DNA from 4 places in the Exiguobacterium sp. RIT452 genome. Region 4 is predicted to be linked to each of the others. Evidence: riboswitches for the same ligand, from Rfam matches in the RefSeq annotation. Region 4 holds a riboswitch; each other region holds the start of a gene.
What was found. Region 4 has a riboswitch for S-adenosylmethionine ahead of metK (methionine adenosyltransferase). Riboswitches for the same ligand answer to the same signal wherever they lie in the genome.
Positions count from the first base shown of each region.

Region 1: another riboswitch for S-adenosylmethionine. It lies ahead of D3D03_RS10790 (methionine ABC transporter ATP-binding protein); the one in region 4 lies ahead of metK (methionine adenosyltransferase).
Region 2: another riboswitch for S-adenosylmethionine. It lies ahead of D3D03_RS09525 (LLM class flavin-dependent oxidoreductase); the one in region 4 lies ahead of metK (methionine adenosyltransferase).
Region 3: another riboswitch for S-adenosylmethionine. It lies ahead of D3D03_RS09360 (amino acid permease); the one in region 4 lies ahead of metK (methionine adenosyltransferase).

Region 1 is NZ_QXJB01000004.1:86,416-93,898, forward strand. Features, by position in the region: gene D3D03_RS10785 (methionine ABC transporter permease) at 1-583, opposite strand, end outside; gene D3D03_RS10790 (methionine ABC transporter ATP-binding protein) at 573-1,586, opposite strand; SAM riboswitch class I at 1,670-1,773, opposite strand; gene D3D03_RS10795 (aminotransferase class I/II-fold pyridoxal phosphate-dependent enzyme) at 1,836-3,023, opposite strand; gene D3D03_RS10800 (alpha-glucosidase) at 3,187-4,791, shown strand; gene D3D03_RS10805 (MBL fold metallo-hydrolase) at 4,879-5,607, opposite strand; gene D3D03_RS10810 (SMP-30/gluconolactonase/LRE family protein) at 5,709-6,512, opposite strand; gene D3D03_RS10815 (YceI family protein) at 6,556-7,080, opposite strand; gene D3D03_RS10820 (metal-sensitive transcriptional regulator) at 7,231-7,483, opposite strand, start outside.
Region 2 is NZ_QXJB01000003.1:104,368-111,850, reverse strand. Features, by position in the region: gene D3D03_RS09540 (PhoX family protein) at 1-262, shown strand, start outside; gene D3D03_RS09535 (SRPBCC family protein) at 411-869, opposite strand; gene D3D03_RS09530 (ATP-grasp domain-containing protein) at 971-1,918, opposite strand; gene D3D03_RS09525 (LLM class flavin-dependent oxidoreductase) at 1,915-2,973, opposite strand; SAM riboswitch class I at 3,046-3,153, opposite strand; gene D3D03_RS09520 (DUF975 family protein) at 3,272-3,910, opposite strand; gene D3D03_RS09515 (DUF2325 domain-containing protein) at 3,978-5,249, opposite strand; gene D3D03_RS09510 (DUF817 domain-containing protein) at 5,340-6,119, opposite strand; gene D3D03_RS09505 (YczE/YyaS/YitT family protein) at 6,270-6,938, shown strand; gene D3D03_RS09500 (MarR family winged helix-turn-helix transcriptional regulator) at 7,093-7,483, shown strand, end outside.
Region 3 is NZ_QXJB01000003.1:72,448-79,930, reverse strand. Features, by position in the region: gene D3D03_RS09380 (MFS transporter) at 1-513, opposite strand, end outside; gene D3D03_RS09375 (CBS domain-containing protein) at 529-984, opposite strand; gene D3D03_RS09370 (MarR family winged helix-turn-helix transcriptional regulator) at 1,174-1,596, shown strand; gene mmuM (homocysteine S-methyltransferase) at 1,692-2,624, opposite strand; gene D3D03_RS09360 (amino acid permease) at 2,599-3,999, opposite strand; SAM riboswitch class I at 4,084-4,185, opposite strand; gene D3D03_RS09355 (polysaccharide pyruvyl transferase family protein) at 4,293-5,711, opposite strand; gene D3D03_RS09350 (ketopantoate reductase family protein) at 5,918-6,829, opposite strand; gene D3D03_RS09345 (GntR family transcriptional regulator) at 7,011-7,483, shown strand, end outside.
Region 4 is NZ_QXJB01000002.1:606,254-613,736, forward strand. Features, by position in the region: gene D3D03_RS08515 (GNAT family N-acetyltransferase) at 1-175, opposite strand, end outside; gene metK (methionine adenosyltransferase) at 314-1,522, opposite strand; SAM riboswitch class I at 1,650-1,776, opposite strand; gene pckA (phosphoenolpyruvate carboxykinase (ATP)) at 2,010-3,578, shown strand; gene D3D03_RS08530 (EAL and HDOD domain-containing protein) at 3,636-4,889, opposite strand; gene D3D03_RS08535 (alpha/beta hydrolase family protein) at 5,062-5,802, opposite strand; gene ytkD (RNA deprotection pyrophosphohydrolase) at 5,774-6,247, opposite strand; gene D3D03_RS08545 (glucose-6-phosphate isomerase) at 6,379-7,483, opposite strand, start outside.

The sequences.
Region 1 (7,483 bases), on a different contig from region 4:
CGATCATGACGACGTTATCGTACCGGTAATAACCGAAGCGGATGGCGAGGTCACCGACACCGCCGCCGCCGACGATGCCGGCCATGGCAGAAAAGCCGATCAGGCTGATCGTCGTCAACGTCACCGCTTGAATGATTCCGGGAAGGGCTTCCGGTAACAGGGCGCTGATGATGATGCGAAATGGTGTGGCGCCGCACGCCTCAGCAGCTTCGATCAAGCCCGGTGGAATCTCACGGAGTGAGGTCTCGACGAGTCGGGCAAGAAACGGAATAGCGGCAACACTTAAGCTGACAGAAGCAGCTGTCGGACCGATCGTATTGTCGAGCAACAATTGTGTCAGTGGAATCAATGCGACAAGCAAGATGATGAACGGTAACGAACGAACGATATTAACGAAAAAGTCCAAAATACTGCGAACGAAGACGTTTTGGAAAAACAATCCACGGTCGGTGATGAATAAAAGAATTCCCAGCGGAATCCCGACGACGAGGGCAAAACCAAGGGAAATCCCGACCATCAAGGCCGTTTCGCCTAAGGCTTTTGCCAACTCCGGTAACATCGTTTGAATCCGGTCAAGCCACATCCTGAATCACCTCAAGCGTATGGAGTTGCTCCTCAAGCCAAGTGAGGGCCCGGTTGACGTGAAGCGTTGGACCGGTCAGGCTGACGATCAACACCCCGAAGGCGACGTTTTGAATATAATCAACCTTTCCGTGCAGGATGCTGACCGAGATATCAAATTGTTTGATCGCTTCTGACAGCGTACTCTCACCGGTCTTTTCTCCCGTGAATTGGAGACGGATGATCTTCCCGGGTGTCGTCCGAAGTATCCGTTCCGGCAACTCGATTTGCAGTGCTGTATCGACGTAATGTTTTGTGACGTCATGGGTCGGTTGACTGAATATGTCGTAGGTGTTGGCGACTTCGACGACTTCACCGTGAGCCATGACGGCGACGCGGTGACAAATCTGTTTGACGACATCAATCTCGTGAGTGATCAGGATGATCGTCAGACCGAGCCGTTCATTCAAGTCCTTCAGCAATTCCAGAATTTGCAGGGTCGTGACCGGATCGAGAGCTGATGTTGCCTCGTCACATAACAGGACACTCGGATTATTCGCCAGGGCGCGGGCAATCCCGACCCGTTGTTTTTGTCCGCCGCTGAGTTGGCTCGGGAAATTCGTCTCAAATCCTTCAAGTCCGACCAGGGCAACGAGTTCTTTGATCCGGCTTGGGAAATCACTGCGTTTGACGCCGGCTGCCTTTAAGGCGAACGCGATGTTGTCGGAAACATTCCGCGATTGAATCAATTGGAAATGTTGAAAGATCATTCCGATCTTCAGGCGCAACTCTCTTAGGCTGCCTTTGGATAAATCGGACAGTTTGATACCGGATACTTTGACCGTTCCTTGGGTCGGTGTTTCGAGTCCGTTGATCAAACGCAACAAGGTACTTTTTCCGGCACCGGATTCACCGATGATGCCAAAAATTTCTCCTTGCTGAATCGTTAAGTTGACGTCACGCAGGGCGAAAATCGGTGTCCGGTCACGTACGAACCGTTTGGTGATGCCTTTGAATTCAATCATCTGTTGTTTCCTCCCTATACAAAAAAATCGCCTTTTTCCAGTTAAGAGCAACCAGAAAAAAGCGACGAAGTGTAAGATTTCGTAACTTATCTCTCAGAATGAAACATTCTGTAGGATGTGGCACCGTTCCTTAAAGGTGGTTGCCGGACGTCGTTGGGCCTATTCCCTCGGTCGCTCGCGATAAGTAGATATGCTGTTGGGATTTACTTTAACGGAAATCATTCCCATCTGTCAAACGTTTTTTCAGAATTATTCCGCAACGGCTTGCTGAAACAGATTGAGCTGACCAATCCGTTCGGCAGCTTCGACCAATCGTTCGGCGTCGGCAATCAAACTGATCCGGACGTAGCCTTCGCCATATTCACCGAAGAAATGTCCCGGTGTGACGGCGACATGCGCCTCGTCCAGCAAGTGGTCGGTAAAACTTTGTGACGTAAAGCCGGACGGGACCGGCAACCAGACGAAGAAGGAACCACCAGGGATCGGTCCATCCCATCCGATGTCTTGTAATTTGCCGAACAAGGCATCGCGACGGGCTTCATACAGCGCACTCAGCTCACGGACACACGTTTGGTCGCTTGACAGGGCGACGGTCGCTGCGTGCTGGATGGGTGTAAAGGCACTGACGTATAAGTGTTCCTGGTACGTTTCGATACTTGAGATGACGGATGGATTCCCGATTGCAAAGGCGATGCGGAAGCCGGACATGTTGAAGCGTTTGGATAATGAAAAGAGTTCGATTCCGACGTCTTTCGCTCCTTCGGTCTGGAGGAAACTTCGGGTCGGACCATCAAAACTGATACCGCCGTACGCCAAGTCATGGACGACACAAATGTCGTTCGCGTCAGCGAAAGCGACCGACTGTTCAAAGGCTTCCGCCGTCGCCGTCGCGCCGGTCGGATTGCTCGGATAGTTGAGGAACAACATCCGGGCCCGTTCGACATCCGTCGTATCGAGTAACGTGTAGTCAGGTAAAAAAGCATTTTCCGCAAGGAGCGGTAATGTGATCGGGTAAGCACCTGCCAATGCCGCGCCGGAAAGATAGTCGGGGTAACCGGGATCGGGAACAATGACACCTTCACCCGGATTGACGATTGTTTGCGGCAAGGCGACGATGCCGGCTTTACTGCCGAGCAAAATGGCGACCTCAGAAGCAGGATCAATCGTCACACCGAATTCGGACTGATAAAAATCGGCTACAGCCTGTTTGAGAAAATCATGTCCGCGAAACGGAGGATATTGGAGATTGGCGGCGTCATTGATGGCCTCTTTTAGGGCGTCCAAAATATGTACGGGCGTGGTTTGGTCCGGTGTTCCTTGACCAAGCGTGATGACATCGTGGCCGGCTGCTTTGACGGCACCAATCCGCTGAGCGAGTTCAGCAAAGACCGGAGCGGGCAGCCGATCAATCGCAATCGATGGGGCGAAATGTTTCATCTGTGTTCCTCCTTGTTAGGTATTGTCGTCAAGGATAGCGAATTTTCAGTCAAAAGAAAAGGGTTTTTTCATAATTGTTGATAATTGGGAAAAACGGCCGCTCTCTTTCATGTTTTTGATACACTGAACAAGAAGACGATTAGATAACTAAGGAGATGATCGGATGAATCGAACCTGGTGGAAAGAAGCCGTTGTCTATCAAGTGTATTGGCGCAGTTTTAAGGACTCGAACGGAGACGGGATGGGAGATTTACGGGGGGTGATCGAAAAGTTGGATTACATCGCGTCGCTTGGTGTGGATGTCATCTGGTTAAACCCCTGTTATACATCACCCGATGTCGATAACGGATATGATATTTCCGACTATTACACGATCATGGAAAAGGCGGGAACGCTGTCCGATTTGGAGGAATTGATTGCGGCAGCCCATGAGCGGGGCTTAAAACTGATTCTTGATCTCGTCGTCAACCATACGAGTGATCAACACGCTTGGTTCGAGGAATCGCGACGTGGCAAGACGGGCGAAAAGGCGGACTGGTACATTTGGCAGGATGGGGAAAAAGGAACACCTCCGAATAACTGGCGCTCCTATTTCGCACCGAGCCCGTGGACGTGGGATGAGACACGCGAGCAGTATTATTTCCACTCGTTTGCATCGGAGCAACCGGACTTGAACTGGGAACATCCAGCCGTCCGACAAGCCGTCTATACGATGATGCGGTGGTGGGCGGACAAAGGCATCGACGGATTCCGGATGGATGTCATCAATCTGATCAAAAAACGCGCCTCGTTTGCGGATGTTGCCGATCCCTTTGATCTGTCCTATCTCGGCAATCAACCGGGCATCCACTCTTTTTTACAAGAAATGCATGACGAGGTGCTCGCGGGAACCGATTTATTTACGGTCGGAGAAATTCCGTTCGTCGGTCCGGAAGATGGTTTGCTGTACGTCGGGGAAGACCGCAATGAATTACGGACGCTGTTTCACTTTGAAGTGGCGGATGACATGGAGACGATGGACTTACCGCGGTTCAAGCAGATTCAAAAACAGTGGTATGACGCATTGTATCCGCGTGGTGTCGCGTCCCAGTTCCTGAACAACCATGATCATACACGTCAGGTGACACGGTTCGGAAGCGAACGCTACCGGGTCGAAAGTGCGAAATTACTTGGCTTGATGTTACACACGTTACCCGGCATCCCGTATATCTATCAAGGCGAAGAAATCGGCATGACCGGGATCCGGTTTTCTGATCCGGAGGCCTATCAAGACGTCGCCTTCCGGAATCAATACGCGGAACGGGTTGCAGCCGGTGAATCACCGGGGACTGTCCTGTCATCGATGCAGATGCGGGCACGGGACAATTCCCGGACCCCGATGCAATGGAACACAAGCCAACTGGCAGGATTCACGGAATCTGATCACTCCTGGATGACGGTCAATCCGAATTATCTGGAGATTAACGTCGAGGCGGCGGAACAAGATCCCCATTCCGTCCTCGCCTTTTACCGGACACTGATTGCCTTACGGAAAAAACATCCGGTCATGGTGTACGGCGTCTACCGCGATTTGGCGATTCAAGATCCGTACTTGTACGTCTACGAGCGGGAACTGGACGGTGTCACATGGCGAATCGTCTTGAATCTTCATGACGAAGCCGTTACGACGACGCTCGCTTTGCGAGAAGAACAACTGCTTTTGTCCAATCATGAAACCCATGATCCGGAACGGTTGGCACCGTATGAAGCTCGTTTGTACCAGTATTAAACAGAATAACCGGACGAATGAAACACCGCCGTTCCTCTTTGTCGCGATGCGACCAGGAGAAACGGCGGTGTTTTTTCGTATATTCGTTTAGGTATAACCGTTTCGCTTTTTAGCGGATAACAGTTGTTCGAATCGATCGACCGCTTGACGCATATCAAAGCTTGGTGCGACGACAAGCGGACCATGACCAACCGCCAGCACGTCCGGTGTCAACTCCGTCAACTGATGCGCGGACTGGAGTGCCACCTCCTTATCCCACGTAGCGAGGGACGGGAAGGGGAATTGCCATCGTGTGTCGCCGGATACGGCTAGTCCACCTTGTGTTTGAAACGCATCTCCGGCAATCAACGTCCGGCTGCCTTCATGCCAAAGGGAAATCGAGCCCGGTGTATGACCGGGTGACGCAATGACACTTAAACTGCCGATCTGTTGACCGCTTTCGAGTAACCGATCAGGACGGGTCTTGATGTTTTTTGGAATGCCGCCTTTAAGAGGTGTCGTTTCGCCTTCGCGTAACGATTCGTCGCCACTGAGCAGGGCAGCGTCCCGATAACTGATGGATACTTCAGCGAGCGGGAAGGCACTCGCTAAAAAATCAAGGGAACCGACATGATCGGCATGCGCGTGGGTCAAGATGATGGATTGTAACGGTTTATCAAAAGACTTGATGACGGAATAGATGGCTTTGGCATTCAGTGAGATTCCTGTGTCAATCAAGGTAAGGCTGTCTGCTTCTTCAAATAGGTAACAGTTGACCGGGAAAAAGGACGGGGTCGTTTGCAGTTGATGAAGCCGTTCAATCGATGAAATACGCATCCGGGTACACTCCCTCGTCAAAATATTCGCTTCTCTTTCAGTATCGCCTGTTTTAGTACAGGCGTCCACAAAAAAACTCCCTCAAAAGGGAGTCTTAAACATCAATACGTGACTTCGAAAACGGCACCGGCATGTTCGGCGTCGTCGCCGTCCGCGGCCGTCGTAACGAGCAAACGGTCTTCATACAAAATCGGACAAGTCGGATTCGAGACAGGGAACTCGACATGGGCGAGTTTTTCACCTGTTTCAAGATTCCAACGCGTTAAGCACGACCCGGCATAATGGGCGATGAAGACGTGACCGTCCCGATCTTTTGTCATGCCGTCCGGGAAACCATCCTCGTCTTCTAAATCGATGGCAACACGACGGTTCGTCAACGGTTGATCCGCCGCATAATCAAAAGCATAGACCTTTTTCGTCGGCGTATCGATGTGGTAAAGCGTCTTCCCGTCTTCCGACCAAACGAGTCCGTTTGAGTTCGTTAAGTTTTCAAGCAAGACATCGACTGAACCGTCATGACGCAAGCGATACAGCGACGCTGTTTCACCGTCTTCTTCATTGATGCTGCCCGCTACATATTGACCGGACGGATCGAGTTTCCCGTCGTTCATCCGATCCGATTCAGGCAGTGTCAACTGGGTTTCCAGTGAGAGGCGTCCTTCTTTTAAGTCGAACGTCCCGAAGCCGTGTGCCGACGTGACGCGCAGGAAGTCCGGTGCGTCCGTCAAGGCGATCGAAGTGATCGCGCTTGGCAACTGATACGGTTTTAATGCTTCTGTCGTTAAATCATATGAGAAAAGAAGCTGACCCGGAATATCGACGAAATAAAATCGTTTTGTTTTGGCATCGTACACCGGTGATTCACCGGTCTTACAAGAAACATCAATAAAAAGTGACACTGTCATATCATTTCCCCCTACAGATACTGTTACGTGAATTGATTAATGATTAAGCGTGAATGAATTCGAGGTGCAATTGGAATTTCACATCACTGCCGACCAAGACGCCACCGGCTTCAAGCGCGACATTCCATGTCAGGTTATAATCTTCGCGTTTGATTTTACCGTCCACTTCAAAACCGGATCGTGTATTGCCCCAAGGATCAACACCGCTGCCTTCATACTCGACTTTAAACGTTTCCGTCCGCGTGACGTCTTTAATCGTCAGATCACCCGTGACTTCATATTCGTCACCGGAGTGTTTTTTAAACGAGGTCACGCGGTAAGTAATGTTCGGATATTGCTCGACATCAAAAAAGTCGGCAGATTTCAAATGCGTATCGCGGTCATTGCTGCGAGTGTCGATGGTTGCGACTGGAATCGTCACGACAGCGGAGGCATGTTCTAAATCATGCGCTTCCCCGCTGACATCAAACGTAAAATCACGGAATTCGCCTTTTACTTTTGAAATCATCATATGTTTGACTGAGAATGAAATGGAGCTGTGGTCTTGATCGAGCTGATACGTGGTCATGGTCAATTCCTCCTCATATTCAATTCACTTTAGGCATGCCTTTTAATGTTCCTTTTTATCTTGATTGCAAAACATCTAAATGAAGAGAATCAAAAATGCCCTGCTCCGCATTCAGGCGGAGCAGGGCAAGTAAACGATCCAAAGGGACGATCAACGACTTTTGACAAGTAAGTTGACCGCTTCCTTGACCAATTCTTCAGTTTGTCCTTCACCGGACTGTTCCGCTTCCTTGACACACTCGATGAGATTCGAGCTGACGACGACACCGATCGTCCGGTCGATCGCGGAACGCGCAGCGGACAATTGGGTGATGACATCGCGGCAATCCTGCCCTTCTTCCATCATGCGCAAGATACCACGAAGTTGTCCTTCGATGCGGCTGACCCGATTCTTCATTTTCCGA
Region 2 (7,483 bases), on a different contig from region 4:
GAAGAAGCTCTCACGGATTCTTTCCGTCCCGGTCGGTGCTGAAGCGACAGGACTCCGATCGCTCGATCACGTCGGTGGTTACAGTTACTTGCTCAGTAACTATCAGCATCCGGGTGAAGGATTGGATGGTAAACAAATCACAGCCGTCGATTCAAAAAAACTGGAGCAAGCGATGCAAGATGGCATCGGTATCCAAAAAACAGGCGGTGTCGGTTACCTATCCGGTCTGCCGACAGGTCAAAAATCATATTCTCACCGTTGAGACAACACAAGGGGCTGATTCAAAAAATCAGCTTCAGACGAAAGAGAGAGGTGGACTTCAAAGTCCGCCTCTCTCTTTCTGTTTTTTTAGACTCCTATGTTGCACGAGACTCCTTTAGGAAGATGATTGCTTGCAAACCGCTTTTGAATCACGCACGCAGTTGACTGGCCTCTTCTTCCACACGACGGAGTAATCCTTGCACGATTTTTTCCGTCTCCCGTTCACCTCCGAGTGACAACAGGCTCCGGCCGACAAAGTTGGCGCCTTCGTTTTTGCCGGTATAAATCAGCTGACAGCTCGTTTCGTCGAGCCGTTTCAGTGTAAACGTCATCTCGAGTTGAAAGATTTTAGCAAGAGTAAAGCCAATCGTGTTTTGCTTAAAGTCCGGTTCGCTTGTATACGCAAGATCCGTCACGATGTACGTCTCTAACCGGTTCCCCTGCATGTACGTTTGCCGATACGTCGAACCGACGACACCCGGTTTGCGTTCAATCACTTCGTGCTGGACGACACCCGGAATTAACCGTTGCAACCGATCGTGATCAAATAAATGCCAAGCCTGCTCGATTGGAACGTCGAGGACTTTTTCTTCGTGCCATGTCACCATCCGAACACCTCCCTTACTAAAAAATACCCTGATGTGTGCAGTTCTAACTTCAGACTACACACAGACAGGGTATTTGGCTTATTTTAATCGGCAATCACGATTTACTTTACCGTTTGACGTTCCAACGCATTCCCAAGGAACTTCGCGAGCTCCAGCATCCCGAACTTACCGGCGGCCGCTTCCGCATCCGAGTTGTAGTTCGTATTCGTGTTGACATCATACGTATAGATCGTTCCGTCCGCATCCTTGATGAATTCAATCCCGGCGACAGCAATCTGATTCGCTTGCAGGAAGGCTTCGTATTGCTGGATGATCGGATCATCGAATCCATCAACGACTTTAAACTTCATCGGAGTTTGTGGTGCTTCTTCCCCGACCGGGCAGAACAAGTCATCAATCACACACGCATCCGCCGGGCACAGTTCAAAGCCTTCTGATGTATCAACTTGTACGGCGTAAACGAATTTTCCGCCGACGAATTCACAACGCGTGATATACGGTTCAGGCGCTTGGATATACTCTTGGATCAGGGTGATGCCGTCGACCGGCTCATCAAAGGTCGGGCCATCGAGATACGTTTCAAGTGCTTCAATCGAATGGAACAACTGGACACCGAGTCCTTTTCCGGCACGATTGTGTTTCGTGATGAACGACGACACCCCGATGTTTTTCGCCGCTTCAGCAATCTGATCACGTCCGACGGCAGCCGTCGTTTTCGGAACACGGATACCGGCTTTTCGAAGAGCCGTATATTGATTGATTTTACTGACTTCCAGTCGCAACGCACGTGTTCCGTTGAAGACGGTCCGGTCGTGTTCCTCGAGCCATGCGAGCACCCCTTCCGTCAGTTCCGGCGCGTAGCGGTGCCCGCGCGTATGCGAAGACGCACTCATCCGGCTGTAGAAGACGCCTTCTGGCGGGATTTCATCAAGCGGGACCTGTCCTTCATCGAGATGCCACTGTTCATACGGCAACTCCAGTTCTTCGAGTCGTTTAATTAAATGGTCCGTCCATTCCTGGTTTTCGTGTAAGATATGAATTTTTGTCATTTGGTTTGACCTACCTTTCGTTTTTCTTCGACAAGCGGCATGACGTCGCGCGCGAAGCGTTCCATCTCTTCAAGTTGTGGTGAGAATTGAAGTAATAATAAGGAGACACCCACCTGCTCAAACGCAAGAATCCGTTCGGCAATCTGTTCTGGTGTTCCAATCAAATCAGGACGGAGTCCACGGTTGGAGACCGAATAATCGTTCCGTTTCACCTGTTGTTCGAGTTGCGATTTGCTGACGAAATCGTCGTACCCGACGTACCCGGCACCGTCTTCCTTGACGTCCGTGATCCGCTGCCACTCTTGAACAGCCTCTTCTTCCGTATCGCGGCAGATGATATACGCAGCCAGTCCAAAACTTTCAAGCGGCGGTTGCCCGGTCGCTTGTCGACGCGCCTTCATATCCTCAATCTTGACGGATACTTCTTCCACCGTTCCGCCGTGCATGACATAGGCATCACAATGATTGACGATGGTTTGTTTGCCGGCTTCACTTTCCCCGCCTGCGTACAACTTGATGCCCGGTCGTTGAACCGGCTTCGGATGCAGTTGTGTCTTCTCGAGCGTATAGTAGTTCCCGTCGAAGCTGTACGGTGAAGCGTCTGCCCATAATCCTTTCATGATTGTGACAAACTCTTCCGTCCGCGCATACCGTTCGTCATGCGCCGTGAAGATCCCGTTGTATTGCCGCGCTTCTTCTTCCCACCAGGCAGAGACGACGTTCAGTGTAAAGCGTCCGTTGCTGAGTTGATCGATGTTTGCTGCCATCTTCGCGGTCGTCGCCGGGTTATGGAACCCCGGACGGACAGCTGTCATGATTTCCAGCCGTTCCGTCGTCGCAGCAATCGCCGCTGCTGTCGTCCAGGCTTCAAGACTTGGTGCTTCCAGCCCTTTGATATCATTTAAGTTCAATTCCGCAATCAGCGTCGTCGAAAATCCGATTTGTTCTGCTGTTTGCGCCACCTGCTTGGCATAATCGAACGTCGCCGGCATCTGTTCGTCCTCGACGTTTCGTAACCACCCTCCAAAAATCGGTAACCAAAATCCATACTCCATCCGTTATGTCCCCCTTATTAAAAAAATCGCTCTTCTCGAAAATCGAAAAGAGCGACGGATTAATCGTGTCTGCTCTTATCTGTAAAGGGGTTGATCCCTTTAGGAAGTAGCACCTTCCGCTTATGATGCGGGGTTGCTGAAGTGTCTTCGGGCCATTCCCTCGACTTCTCTTGATAAGAATTATTGGAATTATCGTACACTTTTTAGCAGAGTAAAGCAACCACTAAACCTTGTTTTCCAATCGGAATTAAAAACAGTATCAAAAAAGGACGAGAGCTGGGCTCTCATCCTCCTTGTCTTAATATGGGGCAACAAATGTCGACTCTTCGACAGGTGCTTCTTCACCGCGGATGCGGTCATAAAACTTGGCGAGGGTGACGCTGAAGTAAGGTCCGACCCAGAGGAAGGCAATTCCAATCGTAATCAAACCGAGCAGGAACCAACCAATAAAGGAGAGGACAAGCATAAAGGCTTCCATCTTGTGACCATCCATCATTTGGCGTGAACGCGTAATGGCATCCAAAATACCGATTGACGGCTCGTCACGTAAAATGTAATAAGTCAGCATATACGAAAATGACTTGATGATTCCCGGAACGATCAACAGCAAGAACCACAATCCAAGAAGAATACCTTGAACAAGCGACAGACCAACTGCTTTCAAGAACAGCTTATACGGCTCGAATAAATCGACAATTTTTGCCTCTTCTTTACGGGCGACAGACAGCGCAAGCCATGCCCAACCGATCGCAAGCGGCAGGAACAGGATATTCAACACAAATCCAATCAAATCGATGAACTGAAAGTCTTCGTTCGGATCAGAAGAAAACGTTGCTGGAATCCCTTGAATGATGAGAAACAGTAAAAACATGAGTGCCATGAAGACCCAGCGACCGTTAAGTGACTCACGTGCCGATAGTTTTAATTCTTTAATCATAAAGATCCTCCTTAAAATAAGTTCTACTCCTATTTACGGCTTAAGCAGTAAGGAGTTTCAGTTATTTTCAGGATTTTCCTGTTTTTAGCTTGTGCAGGCGTGCTTTTTCGAGTTGACGTTGGCAAGCCGTATACAGCGAACGCCGACCATCGAGACGTTCCATCGCAAATGGGATAGCATGTTTTTTGGCTTGTGCGATGACATGGGCTGACGCCGCATGCGAAACACGACTTGTGATAACGACGATGGCATCCGTCTTTTGCGCGAGACAGGCAATTTTCTTCGCCGACTGGGCATCCCCTGCTAAATGAATCAGCTCGATTCCGGTCTCAGCAAAAAATGTCCGGTAGACCGGTGCCTGCTGTTCGTTTCCGACGATGACGAGCCGCATTCCTTTAAATGCTGCAAACTCAAGCGGCTCCTTGTCGACGTAATCGATGGGTTGTCCCGGCAGCGACGTCGTGACGAGCGGTGTAATCGGTTGTTGTTTCTTTTGGCGAATCCGGCGTGGTTGCCGGACCTTTTTCACGGTCGGTTTTCGCTTTATCTGCTTGGCATATCGCCCGGTCGATTTTTTTGAAACGATTGTCACGGCTATTTCTGCCGTCGCGTCTGTCGGTTTAGATTCTGTTGACGGATCGAACGGTTGAACAATCGGTTCTTCATATTGGAAAGCATACTTCCAGGCAATCGTCAGTGTTTCCGGATGACCTTTCCACATGACCAAGTCGACAAGTTGTCCTTCCTTCAATTGAAAGAATCGCATATCTTCGACCGGAGTAGCGTAGTAAAACGGTTTTCCCGTCTCATCCTTCAACGGACCGTTGACCGTCGACTCGATGATACCGTGATTTTTGACGATACATTTTTCAAAGACGATTCGTTGCTCCAGCGTCTTCATTTGATCGGTTGCGACGACGGCGAGTACTTCCAGTGACGTCCGCCGGTGGTCTTGATGGATAATCTGGACGCGGACTTCCATGCCGTGCTCGAGATTCCATTGGCGGATTTCCTTTTCCGAGATATGGCTGTTCGGCCATTCCTGCAACGATCCGCCTTTTAATTCCCGGACAAATGTATACGCATACCGTTGTTCGACGATCGGTTCGTCCGATTTTGGCAGTTCTGTCAGCGGACCGGGTGACGTCGGCTGCTCTTCTTTCGTCGGTTGAAGCACCTCTTTCGGATGCACACGTGGTGTATAGTAACGCGACAATTGAACCCATTCATCGATTCCCCGGATTTCCTCAAGCAACAACTCCCAATCTTCCGCCGTTTCAACGATCTGTAATTTACCGGCGACCAACGCTTTCGCCCGTTCCATGATTTGTTGCATCATCTCAAACAACCCCTTTGCTTTTTTTCAACTATAGCAAGGGGGTTTCGTGTAGGTTGGTCTAAAAATAACCAGGTATTTTTTTGTTAATGGTTAGGTTTTAATTTCGATTGACGGATCACCCAACCGGTATTTTTCGACGGCCACAATTAAAATCGTGATGATCACAAGCAAAAACCAAGACGACAGTTTTCCGAAGTCGACCAGTTCCCAGCCCTCCTCTTGATTCGGGTAGACCCATCCTTTAAAAAACGTCACGATATTTTCAGCGAGCCAGATGAACCAGGCGATCAGACCAAATGATAAAACCAGCGGCATCCGGTAGACGGTCTCATCCAACCGGTAATAGACCCAGGATCTTAAGAAAACAACGGCAACAAGTCCCATTAACAGCCAACGGAAATCAAATAACCAGTGATGGGTAAAAAAGTTTAAGTAGACTAACAGCCCTAACAAGGAGGCGAGAAGCGGACGGGGAAATTCTGTGATCCGGAGATCAAACCGGCGAAAGGCCTGGCAGATGTAGCTCGCGACACTCGCATACATGAAACCGGCATAAAGCGGCACACCAAACACCTTGCTCCAGGCGTCTTCCGGATAACTCCAGGAACCGACCTGGACTTTAAACAACTCCAGTCCCAAGCCAATCGCATGAAAGATTAAAATCAATTTGAACTCTTCTTTTGTTTCGTAACGTGTTACAAGCAACATGATTTGAACAAAAAGACACCATACTAAAAGCAAGTCATAGCGCGCGATCGGTTCCGACGGAAGGTACCGGGATACCGCAAGCGCCAAGAAAATCGCAACCGGAAAGACACAACAGATGGCCTCGAGATATGTAAAACGGATGAAATGGCGGATTTTTTGCATGAGGTGACCTCCTTTTCATTAGTATACGCATCCGGAGAAGTGATTCCCTCCACCTCAAGATGGAAAATATCGGATTCACTTCAATTTTCTCCATCAAACATGGTACAGTTAATGAATCAATTTTACTCCGAAACGAGGTGTCCTCCATAAATGAGACAGACAATTCAAACGTCCTGGCTGTTACGCTCCGTCCTGAAATGGACATTGTTCTTATTTGGTCTGTTTTTACTCGCCGTCGGTTCATCGATGATGATTACGGCACAACTTGGCGTCTCGACATGGGACGTCCTTCATTTGGGTCTTCAAAACAAAACGCCCTTTTCCGTCGGGACGATCATTCTCCTCGTCGGACTGTTGCTTGTGTTCGTCAAGTATTTGCTCGACCGGGTCACACCCCAAATCGGTACGCTCGTCAATGCGATTTTTGTCGGGGTGTTCATGAACCTCGTCCTCAGTTCAGGTCTTTTGCCGTCGTTTTCTTCCGTATGGCAAAACACGCTGTGGCTGATTGCGGGAATTTTTATCATCGGAATGGGCGCCGGCCTTTATGTCGCCGTCGGTTACGGTGCCGGACCGCGTGATGGACTAACACTGACACTGGCGGAACGATTCGGAACGTCGATCCGGATGATGCGGACATTCATGGAAATCACCGCCTGCGGAATCGGTTGGCTGCTCGGCGGACCGGTGTTCTTCGGAACGATTTTATCGATTTTCTTGATTGGTCCGTTCCTGCAGTTTTGGTTGGGTCATTTCCGCCGGATGATTGCTGCCATCGATGCCGGAACGATTCCCCGGAAACAACAGAAAATTAGTTAAGTCGTTTGACTCGATACCTTTTCATCCGAAATGGTATCTTTTTTTGTGGATGAAGCATATTAGTTGCAGCATGAAAACAGACACGTTATATTCGTTTACATATCAATCTTTGATACGTCAAGGATTTTTCGAACGAAGGGAAGGATGTGATGACTTGAGTATTTCTTGTACTGAAAAAGGACGATTGATTTATGCGCTCGTCTCCGTCAATAAGACAATCGCTCAAAAATTTGATCTTTGTACGGACGGTTTCAGCCAAACCCGGATGGATCTGCTCGCTCAACTCGAGGTGGATACGACGATCAGCCAAAAAGAACTGCAACAACGCGTCAACGTCGATAATGCTGCCGTGACACGCCACTTGAAGCATCTCGAAACGAACGGGATGATTGAACGTGTCCGTTCAGCAACGGATAACCGCGTCATTCTCGTTTCATTGACGCAAGAAGGTGCCACCCGCATTACACGACTACGTGAGCAAAAAGATGAATTCCTCGAGCAATTGCTTGAAGGATTCACGGCAGACGAACAACATCAGCTGGCTC
Region 3 (7,483 bases), on a different contig from region 4:
GCCCAGCAACGGACCGATTGAAATCCCGAGACCGACCGCCGCTTCATATAAGATGATCGCTTTCGCCGTTCCGCCGGATGACAGGGAAACGATCGCGGCAAGTGCCGTCGCAACGAACAAGGCGTTCCCGAGTCCCCAACCGCCGCGTAAAGCGACGAGCGTCCAGATGCTGTCGGCTTGTGACGCGAAACCGGCGACGACCGCAATGACGGCGATCCCGAGCATCAATGTTCCTTTTTGACCGATCCGGGACGAAATCGCACCGGTGATCAGCATCGCAAACGCCATGACGGCGTTGTAACTCGTAAACAGCAATGTGACTTCACTTTTGGAAGCTTCTAGATTGTCGGCAATCGTTGGTAAGACCGGGTTGACAAGCCCCATCCCCATGAATGCCGTAATACTGGCAAAAAATACCGCCCAAACCGCAATCGGCTGATGCAGCAAACCTTGTTTGCTTTCCGCCAAGACTGTTTCAGGCGCAAGTGTCGTTGTTTTTTCAGCAAGAGCCATATGAATCCTTCTTTCTTAAATAAACTGTTTAAAGGAGTGACGGATGACGTCACCACGACTGATGATTCCGACCAGCTTTCCGTCTTTTAGAATCGGCAGTTTTTTAATCCGTTTCGCGCCCAGTGTCGCCGCGATTTCTTCCATCTCGGTCTCCACCGTCGCTGTGACTACTTTTCGCCGTGCCATCTCCATGACCGGTCGATTCAAGATATGCCGAACACGCTCTTCGTAGTTTTCGTCATCTCCTTTGATGACGTCGACGTAGACGAATGTATCGACGATGATGTCTTTATGTTTCCCGATCGCCCGCATGATGTCCCCGTCACTGATGTAACCGACGACCTCCTGCTGTTCGTTCACGACCGGAACACCGCTGATTCCGGATGTGATAAAACGTTCAACCACCGTCCGGATCGTATCTTGTTCACTGACGGTAATGACAGTTTCTTTCATGGATTGATAAGCTTTCATCGGAATTCTCCTTTATCAGACGCTGTAATGGAATAAGTTCATGACAATCAGTTGCACGATACAATTAAATAACATTTATGATTGTATAATACAACTATAACCGTGTCAAGAACCCTGCTCTTGTATTGACAGCGGTCGTCTCGTGCGTAATGATGAGGGCAATAAAGGCTGATATGAAGAGGTGATAAGATGTCTAATCAATCCCTGGAAACGATTGAACTCGAACTGGCGATTTTGATTCGTCGTTTGACGACGGCGACGGCCGATAACCGGAATTTGGACCGCGCGTCCTACTTGCTGTTGCGCCAACTGTCGGATTCCGGTCAAGTCGGTGTCAAGACGCTCGCACGTGAATTGCAGCTCGACGTATCGACTGTCAGTCGGCAAGCGGCTGCCCTCGATCAAAAAAATCTGGTCGAAAAAATAAAAGACCCGACAGATGGCCGGGCCTTCTTCTACAAGATCACACCGCACGGTCAACGCGAGTTGGAAATCTACCGGACCGCTCGTTTGACGAGCATCGAACGGCTCGTGACGGACTGGCCGGCTGAAGATGCGGAATCCTTTGGACGGTTGCTGAAACAGTTTAACCAAGCGTTGCGGGAACGGTGAATTCCTGAAAAACAGCAACTGGCAAACCAGTACAGAGGGCGGACCTTACATCCGCCCTCTGTTTTTGTTCAGCTGAATGTTTCGTCGTCTTCCGGTTAAATGATCGTCACATTCTGCTGAATACGCTCGATCTGCTCCGGTGTCGTGCGGCAACAACCGCCGATCAATCGGGCACCTGCCGCGTACCACTCCGGTGCAATGTCTTCGAACGCGGTACAGGCTGTTTCACCGGACCATGTTTTACTGACCGGATCATAATGTTCCCCTGAATTCGGATAGACGATGATCGGAACATCGGTCAGTTGTTTTAAGCCGGTGATGAACGCCGTCGCGATTGATGCCGGAAAACAATTGGCGCCGATCGCTGCCAGTTGCGGATGCTCACCTAAAGCTTCGAGGCACTCGACCAACGTCGTTCCTTCACTGATGTGCGTCGCGTCACGCAAAGAAAAGGCAAGCCAAGCCGATTGTTCCGGAAATTCTTCGAGCAGACGAAACAGCACTTTGGCTTCTTGTAAGGAAGGTATCGTCTCAAACGCCAACAGATCGGCGCCGGCCGCAATCAAAGCTTCGAGCCGCGGACGGTGGAAGGCTTCCAGTCGGGCATCGTCGACCCCGTAATGACCGACGTATTCCGAGCCGTCAGACAGGTAAGCGCCGTACGGTCCGATCGATCCCGCGATGAGTGCGTGACGCGCTTTTCCTCCTGTTTCTTGCCGTGCTTGTTGCGCAAGATGGACGGTTTGTTGAATCAATTCAAGCGCTTCGTCCGTTTCGATTCCCCGGCTCTTGAAGCCGTCGATACTCGCCTGATAACTCGACGTGATGGCACAGTCTGCTCCGATTTTAAAATAATCGGCGTGCACACGATGAATCTGCTCCGGTTCTTCGACCAGTACACGCGCCGACCAAAGCGGATCGTCGAGATTACTGCCGTTGCGTTCAAGTTCGGTCGCGAGCGCCCCGTCTAATAAGATATAGGGTTTTTCATGTAGCAACCGTTCAACTGGATTGTTTTTCTTTGACATCTTCCACACTCCGTTTCCATGATTTTTTAGTCAGATGATGGACGACGTAACATAAGGCAATGAAGGGAACACCAAAGTACAGCGCCACCCGTTGTGTCGGATCAAAGGCGATTCCGATCAAAGAAGCCAGACACATTAAAAAAGAGACGATTGGGACAAGCGGATACCACGGCGTCCGGTACACTAAATCGTTGAGATCATTCCCCTCCTGCAGATACCGTCTTCGGAACATGAACTGTGACGCGCTGATACTCATCCAGACGACGACAACGGCAAGACCGGAAATCGAGACCAGGGCAATGTAGACCGAACCCGGCGCATAAACACTGGAAAACAAGGCGAGCAGACCACCGAGCATACTGAAGAATACAGCACGTGTCGGTACACCACTCGCATTCAGCTTGGAAAAGAACGGTGTAATCATCCGTTGATCGGATAAGGACCAGAGCATCCGCGACGCGGCGTACAATCCGGAATTCGCAGCCGACAGAATGGCTGTCAAAATGACGAAGTTCATGATGTCCGCGGCAAACGGCAGACCGATTCGCTCAAACACGGCAACAAACGGACTTTCGAGGACACCTTTTGAATCATTCGGTAACAAAATCGCAAGAACGATGATCGTTCCGACAAAAAACAGGACCAATCTGAAAATCGTCGTGCGAATTGCCAGCGGCACCGTTCGTTTTGGATCGACGGCTTCCCCTGCTGCGATTCCAATCAGTTCCGTCCCGGAGTAAGCGAAGTTGACGGCAAGCATCGTCATCAAGATGGCGAAGGCACCATTCGGAAACAATCCGCCTTCTGTCAAAGGAGCAAGCAACGGCGCCTGTGATCCGTCCGCGAGCGGTAAAAATCCGACGATCGCTGCTGTTCCCAAGACGATGAAGACTAAAATCGTCAATACTTTAACGGCGGAAAACCAAAACTCGACCTCCGCGAACAACCGGACCGTCAAGACGTTGATTCCTAAAATCATGACGACGAATACGCCGCTGAACATCCAGACCGGAACGTCCGGGAACCAGCGTTGCATCAACAAGCCGGCTGCCGTGAATTCCGACCCGAGGGCGACCGTCCACGTCAACCAGTAGAGCCACGCCACCGTATAACCGGTTCCGGATCCGATGTACTTCGTCGCATAACTATGAAAGGCGCCGGTTTCCGGCATATGTACTGCTAACTCTCCCAAACACAGCATCACGAGATAAACTGCCAGTGCCCCGACCAAGTATGATAAAATCGTTCCGATCCGACCGGCCTGCTCGAGTGTATAACCTGTACTTAAAAACAATCCTGTCCCGATGACACCACCTAGTGACAGCATGACGATATGCCGGGATTCCATTTTTCGTCGAAACGTCTCCTCTTTCATCTGCTCTTCCACACTCCTCTTTCTCTCATTTACAATAAAAAAACGCACCCACATACATGGGTGCGCCGGTCGACAATCAAAAGAAGCTTATCGATCGGGTACGACACCCGCAGGAATTAGCACAGTATCTTGCGACCTGTTGCTGAGGCTTCAAAGGGCCAGTCCCTCCACCTCTCTGGATAAGAATGTAATTTTTCATAACAGTACCAACCACGTTCTGAATTGTCAACACAATTCAGAATATATCATTTAAAAAAACGTCTTACACCAGAACGGTATAAGACGTCTTTTGCTTATTTCTTCGCAAACAAGTCAGCTGTTTTCAATGCCATCCGAACCGCTTTCCGGTTCAGGGTGCCCTGCTGATGTTTCATTTCTTTTGTTTGATTGTTCAACTTGCCTTGAAGCGATTTGATTTTTTTGTCTTTCTCAGCAATCTTCGCTTTATCGCGTTTTTGAGCTGCCACGATTTTTTGTTCTTCTTCCGGGAAGTACGATTCAAAACGTGAAACGGCTTCTTCGATGCTGATTCCTGTAATCGGTTTGACGACTGGAAGCAGTTCGGCTTTCGCCATTTCCCGATCAAACGGAACGTTCTCCGGATAGTTTGTTTCTTTGTAGATATGCTCTAAGTCGTTTGTGTTCAAGAACTCGACGAAGTTATCGAAGTTACGTGCCTGTACACGAGCCGGGCTTTGGAAGTCTGCAGACTCGATTACATCCGACAAACGTGTGCTGTCTGTGATGTCATTTGCCCAGATGTGTGTCAATTGGTGGTAATCCGTCAATTCACGCATCCGTGCATCTTTCGGAATCAGGATACTTGGTGTTCCGGCAAGCGTCGCCGTGATGTTCCCGTGAAGACGTGCTCCAAAGCTGAAGTCGGCTTCTTTTAAGAAGTCGATCCATGTCTGTGCATTCAAGAAGAAGCGGACACGGTCGTTCATGTATGTCGGATCCGACATTTTGACCGGATAGTTCGTGACCGATAAGTCAGCAATCGGATGTGTCCCTGTGTACGTCAAGCGTAACTCTTTCATCCATTGCGGGATGAAGTAGTGGTTCGGGTACTCTTCCATTCCGCGTGTGATGAAGTTCAGGACGTTCTGCGGTGCAAGACGTGACGAGTTGACGCCGATCATCGAATCTTTCGTGATGTTCGTTTCACGGATTTTCAGATCACGGCCAAACGCATACATCGATGGGCAACCGATGACTTTGTGATCGATTCCTTCGCGGAAACCAAGGCGCGTCAAATATTTTGATGTGATTTCACCGCGAAGTCCAAGCATGCTTGAACGTTCGAGGACGGCACTGACAAACGCCTTTACATCTTCATCAAATGAAAAACCTTCTTTTAAGTCCGGCTCAAACGGTGCGCGTAGACCAACGCCGATGACGACGACTGGAATCTTCAGCTTTTTAATCAATTTTGTATATTTACGAAGTGTCGGAACGAATTCTTTACGGAATGCGTCTGCGAGTGGAATGACGTACAGGTCGAAGTTGGCGTTGATCTCATCTGCACGCTCTTCTTCATAGTAGTAATAATCCGGTGTAATCGTCGTGCCTTCTGTCATCAATGTGCGGAAGATGCTGTATTGATAAATCAGGTTTCCAACGTTTCCTCCGATTGAATTGTGTTTCATGAGATATTCTGCGTCGAACTGTTCAAACGGTGTCATACCAGCGCGAATAATAATACGTTTCATGTAAAGTAATTCCCCTCTCACTTCTGTTTTCATTGTCCATTAAAATTAGCTCACAAAAATATATTTTACTTTTTATTCAACCAATCCATTTAAGGATAGATGAGTTTAATTCAGTAAGTCAACGAATTGCTTGAATTTAACATATTCTTGACTGCGTTTGATTCTAATCTGTACATCCACATTAGATTTCCCGATATAACAAATACTTAAACCTGTTTTAATTGATTCCGATAGATTTCGAGATTCGTATGAATCATCCGCAAGAGCGGTTGTGCTGTCTCTTCCGTAGAGAGCAGTGTCTGAAAAAGATGCGTGGATTCGACATCGTTGCCTTTTTCCATATCGCGCTGAAGTGACGATTTCATCGTCTCGCTCATCTGACGGATCTGTTGTTCTTGAACCTGTTCGATTTCGTCACTGAACACAGCTCCCTGTTGCTCCATCGCCTGTTTGGCTTCAGCCGTCAATTGCCGGATCAGCTCCATCCCCTGTGCCTGCTCCCGAATCGGACCAATCGCCGAACGGAAAAGCGACGTTACCCCTGAAAACGTCGTGATGAACAAATACTTGTTCCACATGTCACGGATGATCGTTTCCGAATACTTGATCGGCGCTTTTGTTCCGGTCAGATGCCGTTCCAGTTCTTCCAGGCGTTGCGTTCGTTCCCCCGTCAATGGACCAAACAACAGATGGTGGGAAGGACTGGTTTGAAGAATCCGTCCCTGTTCATCCAGCGTCGATTCGATGAAGCATAGTCCGCCGAGCACACGGTGATCACCAAATGTTTCAGTTAACCGCTCCAGATGTGCCATTCCATTTAACAACGGCAAAATGTATGTATGTTCCGCGACAAACGGTTCGATATCCTGTACGACCTGATCCAGATGGTAGGCTTTCGTCGAAAGCAGAATCAGATCAAACGTCTCATCTGTTCCGGCTTCGATTAAACGTGGCGACAGCTTAACATCACCGTGCGGACTGCTGATCCGGAGTCCGGATTGTTCCAATTCCTGCATGCGGCGTGGACGGACTAAAAACGTGACATCCTCCCCTTTTTCCGCCAAACGTCCTCCAAAATAACCGCCGACCGCCCCTGCTCCGACAACTAAAATTTTCATTTTCATACCTCCATATATCTGATTTTTTTCTTCCATTAGTACCTGTTCTTTGTTTAGCCTATCATACAGATCAGACCGAATTGGACAAAGATGACAATTTAATTAAAGCGCTTGCATTTTAGTTTCCGTCGTTTATACTACTTGTATACAAGTATACTTATCAAACAAAGTAGGTGATTTTATGTCTGATCTTTTATACCCGATTAAGTGGTTATCAAAAGCATCTGCCGGTGATCGTGTTGCCTATGAACTGCGGATGCGGATCATTTCCGGCAAAATCGAAAGCGGGACAGTCTTGTCTGAAAATAAGTTGGCCGCTGATTTTTCCGTCAGCCGTTCTCCGGTTCGTGATGCCTTGAAAGTCCTGGCATCAGAACGGATCATCCGGTTGGAGCGGATGGGGGCTGTCGTCGTCGGACTGTCGAAGCGCGACATCCAAGAAATCTACGATGTCCGGCTGTTAATCGAGACGTTCGTCTTTGAACGTCTCGTACGGATGGAGCGGCAAGAGCTGGTCCGTGAACTGAGCAAGGTGCTCGAGATGATGAAAATCGCCATTAAATACAAGGATGCGGACGAATTTTCCTATCAAGACGTCTTATTCCACGAAACGATCATCCGATCGATTGACCATGGTTACGTCAGTATGATGTG
Region 4 (7,483 bases):
GCGCTTCTTCTGCTGTCCGGATTGCCCGAACGACTTCTTCTTGCGGGTAGGCTTCCTGAACGAAATGGGCTTTCGAGCGCTCAGAATAGATTTCCTCGTACGTATCCATCCAAGACGTGAGCGCAATATCATGAATGCGTGCTGCATCAGCAGGAACTGCTTCGCGTATCTCCATACCGAAATCCCCCTTTTCCTTTTACAGACTCATCTTCTTTTACCCTTTTCTAGAAATTTCAGTCGTTTCCCTGCAAAGTTCCGGAGAAACAAAAAAAGTTCAGAAACACCCTTCAAAAGGGAGTTTCTGAACTCAGGATTATGCGAAACGTTTTGCCTGCTCTTCAAGAGCAGCAGCTTTATCCGTTTGCTCCCATGGCAATTCGATGTCTGTACGACCGAAGTGACCATATGCTGCTGTCTGACGGTAAATCGGACGGCGGAGATCAAGCATCTTGATGATGCCTGCAGGACGAAGATCAAAGTTTTCTGCAATCAATTCGACCAGTTGAGCTTCTGGAAGCTTACCTGTTCCAAACGTATCGACAGCGATTGAAACCGGGTGCGCAACACCGATTGCGTAAGCAAGCTGAACTTCCGCTTTTTCCGCAAGACCAGATGCGACAAGGTTTTTCGCGACGTAACGTGCTGCGTAGGCAGCAGAACGGTCTACTTTGGTTGGATCTTTACCAGAGAATGCACCACCGCCGTGGCGTGCGTAACCGCCATACGTATCAACGATGATTTTACGACCTGTTAATCCAGCATCACCTTGTGGTCCACCGATGACGAAACGGCCAGTCGGGTTGATGAAGAATTTTGTTTCAGCGTCAATGTATTCCGTCGGGATGACCGGAGCGATGACGTGTTCTTTCAGATCAGCTTGAATTTGCTCAAGCGTTACTTCTTCTGCATGTTGTGTTGAGATGACGATTGTATCGACGCGAACAGGTTCATTGTTCTCGTTGTATTCAACCGTAACTTGCGTTTTACCATCCGGACGGAGGTAATCGAGTTGTCCTGTCTTGCGGACTTCTGCAAGACGACGGGCAAGTTTGTGTGAAAGTGAAATCGGAAGTGGCATCAGTTCAGGTGTTTCTTTCGTTGCGTAACCGAACATCAGACCTTGGTCTCCTGCTCCGATTGCATCGATTTCTTCATCTGACATGTTTCCTTCGCGTGCTTCAAGCGCCTGGTCGACACCAAGAGCGATGTCTGCTGACTGCTCATCGATCGAAGTCAATACAGCACATGTGTCTGCATCGAAACCGTATTTAGCGCGTGTATAGCCGATTTCGCGAATTGTCTCACGAACAACTTTCGGGATATCCACGTAAGTCGATGTCGTAATTTCTCCTGCAACTAAAACAAGTCCTGTCGTGACAGAAGTTTCTGCCGCAACACGTGCGTTTGGATCCGCTGCAAGAATCGCATCCAAAATTGAATCCGAAATCTGGTCACAGATTTTATCCGGGTGACCTTCAGTTACTGATTCCGACGTAAATAGTCGGCGATTAAGGTTTGTCATGTTTGACCCTCCCAAAAAAGAATTTGACGGTGTACTCATTTCCCCTAGTTGAGTGGGACGGTAAAATGAAAAAAACCTTTCCATGTCCAAAAATGGTCAGGGAAAGGTTGTGCGTTCTTCCTTTACCCTCTTATCGTTCGAAGTGTTTACTTCGCTTCAGGAGAGCACCTTTTCCTATATTAATGATGAAACTAATATAAGACGGTTGCCGGGTTTCTTCGGGCCTTGTTCCCTCCACCTGCTCAGAATAAGAGTATCCGTTACGAATTACATGATATAAACTTGTGCCCACTCTGTCAAGCAACGTTTTAATTTCTAGTCGAAAAATTTTGAAAGAGATGTTAAACTGTTTATGCTGAAAGCGTTTCCAGATAAATAGAAATCAGCGCATGAAAAATGATTGCTCTATCTTTAGTATGTCATATATAATGAATGTGTCATACTAATTGTAGAGCCAAAACCAACGTAGGGGAAAGGTGGGGTCAGGATGCCGATGACGGTCCTGAATATCGAAGAACTACTCAAGAAGGAGCATGTGTTCAAACAACTATCTGTTGCCGAACTAGTCGAACATGCGATTCGCAACAACGAAGGAGTTCTTGCAGAAAATGGTGCTTTGTCTGTAGAAACGGGGAAATTTACAGGTCGTTCACCGAAAGACAAGTTCATCGTCCGTGATCAATCATGTGAGACACATATCGATTGGGGCCATGTGAATCAGCCGATGGAGTCGGACAAATTCGAACAACTGTTACAAAAAGTTCTTCGTTATATGAACGAAGCAGATCAACTCTACTACACAGAGGCAGCTGCTGGTGCCGATACACATTTCACCCTCCCGGTACGCGTCGTGACAGAGTACGCTTGGCATAATCTGTTTGCGAAACAATTATTCTTACGTGAATATCCTACGGTTGCGGCCTTTGAACCATTTACGGTCGTCTACGCACCACATTTCAAAGCCGATCCGCTTGTTGACGGCACTAATTCGGAAACGTTCATCGCCATGTCATTCGAACATCGTATTGTTTTGATCGGCGGAACGGAATATGCGGGAGAAATCAAGAAATCGATTTTCTCGGTCATGAACTATCTGTTGCCGCAACAAGATGTGTTATCGATGCACTGTTCCGCCAACGTCGGACACGAAGGAGACGTCGCCTTATTCTTCGGACTCTCCGGTACTGGTAAGACCACCTTATCGGCAGACGACAGCCGTCAATTGATCGGGGACGATGAGCACGGCTGGTCTCATGACGGTGTCTTTAATATCGAAGGCGGCTGCTATGCGAAGACGGTGAACTTGTCGCGTGAAAAAGAACCACAAATCTTTGATGCGATTCGTTTTGGCACCGTCCTTGAAAATGTTGTCCTCGATGACACCCGGACTCCGGACTACGATGATACGTCGAAAACGGAAAACACTCGCGCGGCTTATCCGATCACAGCAATTGACAACATTGCCATCCCGTCACGTGCCGGTCATCCGAAAACGATCGTTTTCTTGACGGCTGATGCATACGGTGTGTTGCCTCCGATCAGTAAACTGACGAAAGAGCAAGCGATGTATCACTTCTTGTCCGGCTATACGTCGAAACTGGCTGGGACAGAACGCGGTGTCACGGAACCGGAAGCGACGTTCTCGACATGCTTCGGCTCACCGTTCCTGCCGTTGATTCCTGAAAAATATGCGACGATGCTCGGTGAACTGATCGATCGTCACGGCGTGACGGTTTACCTTGTCAACACCGGTTGGACCGGCGGTGCTTACGGAACAGGCAGCCGCATGAAACTGGCCTATACGCGCACGATGGTCAACGCTGCCGTCAACGGTCTGCTTGCCGACATCCCGACAGAAGAACATCCGGTGTTCGGATTGCATATGCCAATCGAAGTACCAGGTGTTCCGAGCGACTTGCTGAATCCTGTTAAAGTTTGGGCGGATCCGGCTGTTTATACAGAACAAGCAACAGCACTCGCCCATAAATTCAAACAAAACTTTACCCGCTTTGTCAGTGCGACCGATGCGATTAAATCAGCCGGTCCTCGTGTTTAAGCCGTCTCCAAAATAAAAAAGTTGAGCCTCTGCTTGAGGGGCTCAACTTTTTTGTCTTCAAACAATCGAATCCGTTTTGTCTTGCAGATGGAGTTCTTTTTGAGCCAACCATTCTTGGCTTTCTTTCAGCAACTCATAGGCACGTCGTTTGGAAATACCAAACCGGTTACTGAGCAGCTCAAACCGTTCGAATTCGCCGCGATCTGCACTGATTGCAAGCAACAGACAATCCCGAAACGGGTGGTCCTCTCCTTGCAAGACATGTTTTAATGCAGGCTCAATCGGCAGTTGGTCGATGATTTCATCGATATCAACCGACAACAGGGCATCAATATGCGAAAGTAATCCGATCATGTAGGCACTTTCTGCTTTTAACGTTTTTGTTTCCGTCGCAAACAGCTCACATAACTTGGCACAGTGTAAAGACGAACGCAATAATTCATCCGACCACTTATACGGACTGGCGAGTTTCATCTCGCGTAAAACAATTAGTGAAATCCAGCTCTTCAGTTGGGAGAAGCCTAACAAAGAGATCGCTTGCCGGACCGAGCTGACTGTATTCCGTAAACCGATTCCGGGAGAATTGATCAATTGGAGGACTTGGACACTGATGTATGGGTTTCTTTCAATCTCATCGATGATCTCATCATAATACTCATCTGTTTCGAGCCATTTCAACATCTTCAGCAAGACCGGTAATTGCGGTGGGACGGCCTTTCCTTTCATCAACATCGGTTTGGCATAAAAATACCCTTGAAACCAGTCGTATCCCATTTCAAGGCTTCGTGTATGATCTTCATGGGTTTCCACCCGCTCCGCCAGAAAACGCATGTGGGGATAATTTCGTTTCAGGATATGCAGAATGGCACTTTGTTCTCGTGGATTGATGGCTTCGATATCGATTTTGATCAAATCAATCAAATCAAATAATTCAGCACCATGATGTCGCAGAAGATCTGTGACAAAATCATCGAGTGCCAGCATGAATCCTGCTTCTTTCCATTTTTTCAGCGTGTGTAACATCGCGCTGTCAATGTGAACGGTCTCCAAGACCTCAATCACAAAACGGGTTGGATCCAAGTGATCGATTAACTCCGACTGCAACAAGTCTCCCGTAAAGTTAATGAACAACCGTTTTCCTTCTGCCACACGGTCTACGCCGAGATGGACAAGCGTGTTGGTCAACACGTCCATCGTCGCTAAGTCGCCGTCAAAAACAGCCGGTGCATCGACTGAACGATAGAGTAATTCAAAAGCATCAATCGAACCGAACCGGTCAACGATTGGTTGTCGTGCAAGTAAGATTTCCATCTCATGTTCCCCTTCTCGATCCGTTAGTCAGGCTAATTTTATATGTTCCAGTATATCAAATATCCATTTATCTTAAAAAATCAGTTTTTTAAAAGATATCAATGTTGCAAATATCTAAAGAAAAAAATCACCCCAATGATACGCATTGAGGTGATGACAACATTAAATTCCGTCACGTCATCATCCAGTTGATGACGTCATCCGTCACTTCGAATTTTTGGCGAATCGGGAATTGATGGGCATATTGATACACTTTTAAATGCGTCTGCTTTGGATAACGGGCGGCGTAATTCGTCGCATGACGCAATCGGACATTTTGATCGTACAAGCCGTGAATCAACAAGACATCGCCTTGCGGCGGAAAATAGAGCGGAGAACGAACTTGATAAGCTTCTTTTTGTTGATCCGGCAACCCACCCGTGAAGCGTCGCAACATCTTCCGCATCGTCTGCTGCTCTTCATACGTCCAGACAAGGTTTGTCACCCCGGCCCAGGAAACGGTCCGGGTGACGGGACGATGATGCGCAAGCAGTAACGCCATCTGTCCACCCCGGGAAAAACCAAAGACCGACGTCCGGTCCACTCGTTCATCCAACCAGTCAAATGCCGAAATCGCGTCGCGAATATCGTGGTGACCAAAATCTTCTTTGCCCGTCCCCCCCAGGTTTCCCCGGTAAAAGGGAGCCATGACCAAGTAGCCGGCTTGAGCAAACTGCATCAGACGCGTCGGTCGGACCATTCCGATGTTCCGTGTCCCACCACGCAAGTACAACAATCCCTGACCGTTGGCACGGACCGGCAGGATGACGTACGCACCGACCTGTTCGCCGTCAGATGTCTCATAAAAAATCCGAAACGTCCGGAACGGTCCCTGCCGCGGTAATTCAAACCAATCGGCGTTCGGCGAGTACACGCAATGTCTCCGGAAGGACGCGGTCCTTCATCATGAAGCTGTATTGACGGTTCGTATCAAGACGAGGTGGGATGTCGTCCAGCAAGTAAGCACCGTCTGTTTCATCCACTGCAAGATGCGGGACAAGGGACTTAATTTCGGCAAAATAAATGTTTTTGATGATGGTGTCTCCCCGTCCTTCAACACGGTATTGTCCAATGTATTGGAGACGTTCAATCCGTCCCCCGGTCTCCTCCATCACTTCTCGGTACGCCGCTTCCTCAGCTGTCTCTCCGGGCTCGACTTTCCCCCCCGGAAACTCATACCCGCGCTGTTTATGATGTGTCAGCAACCATTTCCCTTCGTACACGGCAATGACCCAGACATGAAGCGGATGAATCGAGAAGGGATGGTCCTCAAAACTCAGTTCAACCCGATTTTGGTAATAATCTAAAAACGTAATCACGTGCGTGCACCTCATTTCTTCTTCTCTCTTCACTTTACCTGTTTCGAAAGCATTCTAAAAGTGAAAGTGCGTAGGAATTTGTCAGAATGACAAAAAAAGACATCTCTCGAATCCGAGAGATGTCAAGATGCTTATTTCAAGCGAGCTTCGAGCTCTGCTTTTTCCGCTTCAAATCCTGGTTTACCCAGTAAAGCGAACATGTTTTTCTTGTAGGCTTCTACTCCCGGTTGGTCAAACGGGTTCACGCCGAGCAGGTAACCGCTCATCGCACACGCTTTTTCGAAGAAGTAGAACAAGAATCCAAGATGGTACGGCGTCATTTCTGGTAACTCAACCGTTAAGTTCGGCACTTGTCCATCTGTATGGGCAAGTAACGTTCCTTCAGCTGCCTTATCATTAACGAATTGAATCGATTTCCCTTCAAGGAAGTTCAAACCGTCCAAGTCCTGTGCATCTTTTTCAATCGTCAAGGCATGACGCGCTTGTCCGACTTTAATGACCGTCTCAAACAGGTCACGGCGTCCTTCTTGCACGTATTGACCCATCGAGTGAAGATCCGTTGAAAAATCAACCGCTGCCGGGAAAATGCCTTTGAAGTCTTTTCCTTCTGATTCACCGTACAACTGTTTCCACCATTCCGAAACATAATGCAGGGCCGGTTCGTAGTTGACGAGGAGTTCGATTGTTTTCCCTTTCGCGTATAACGCGTTACGGACGACTGCGTATTGGTACGCTTCGTTCTCCGCTAAGTTTTCGTTTGAGAACTGAACTTGGGCGTCACGTGCGCCAGCCATCAATTCTTCAATCGAGATGCCTGCCGCTGCGATCGGTAACAGTCCAACCGGCGTCAAGACAGAGAAACGTCCACCGACGTCATCCGGAATGACAAATGTTTGATAGCCTTCCGAATCCGCAAGTGTTTTCAAGGCACCACGCGCTTTATCCGTCGTAGCGTAAATCCGGTCTTTCGCGCCGGCTTTTCCGTACTTGTCTTCCATGAACGTTTTCAAAAGACGGAATGAAATCGCAGGTTCTGTCGTCGTTCCTGATTTCGAGATGATGTTGACCGACACATCTTTCCCTTCAAGTACTTGGAACAAATCGTGTAAGTACGTTGAAGAAATGTTATGTCCGGCATAAATGATTTGTGGTGCTTTTCGTTCTTCTTTGGATAACAGATTATGGAACGAATGACCAAGCATCTCGATTGCCGCACGGGCACCAAGATACGATCCG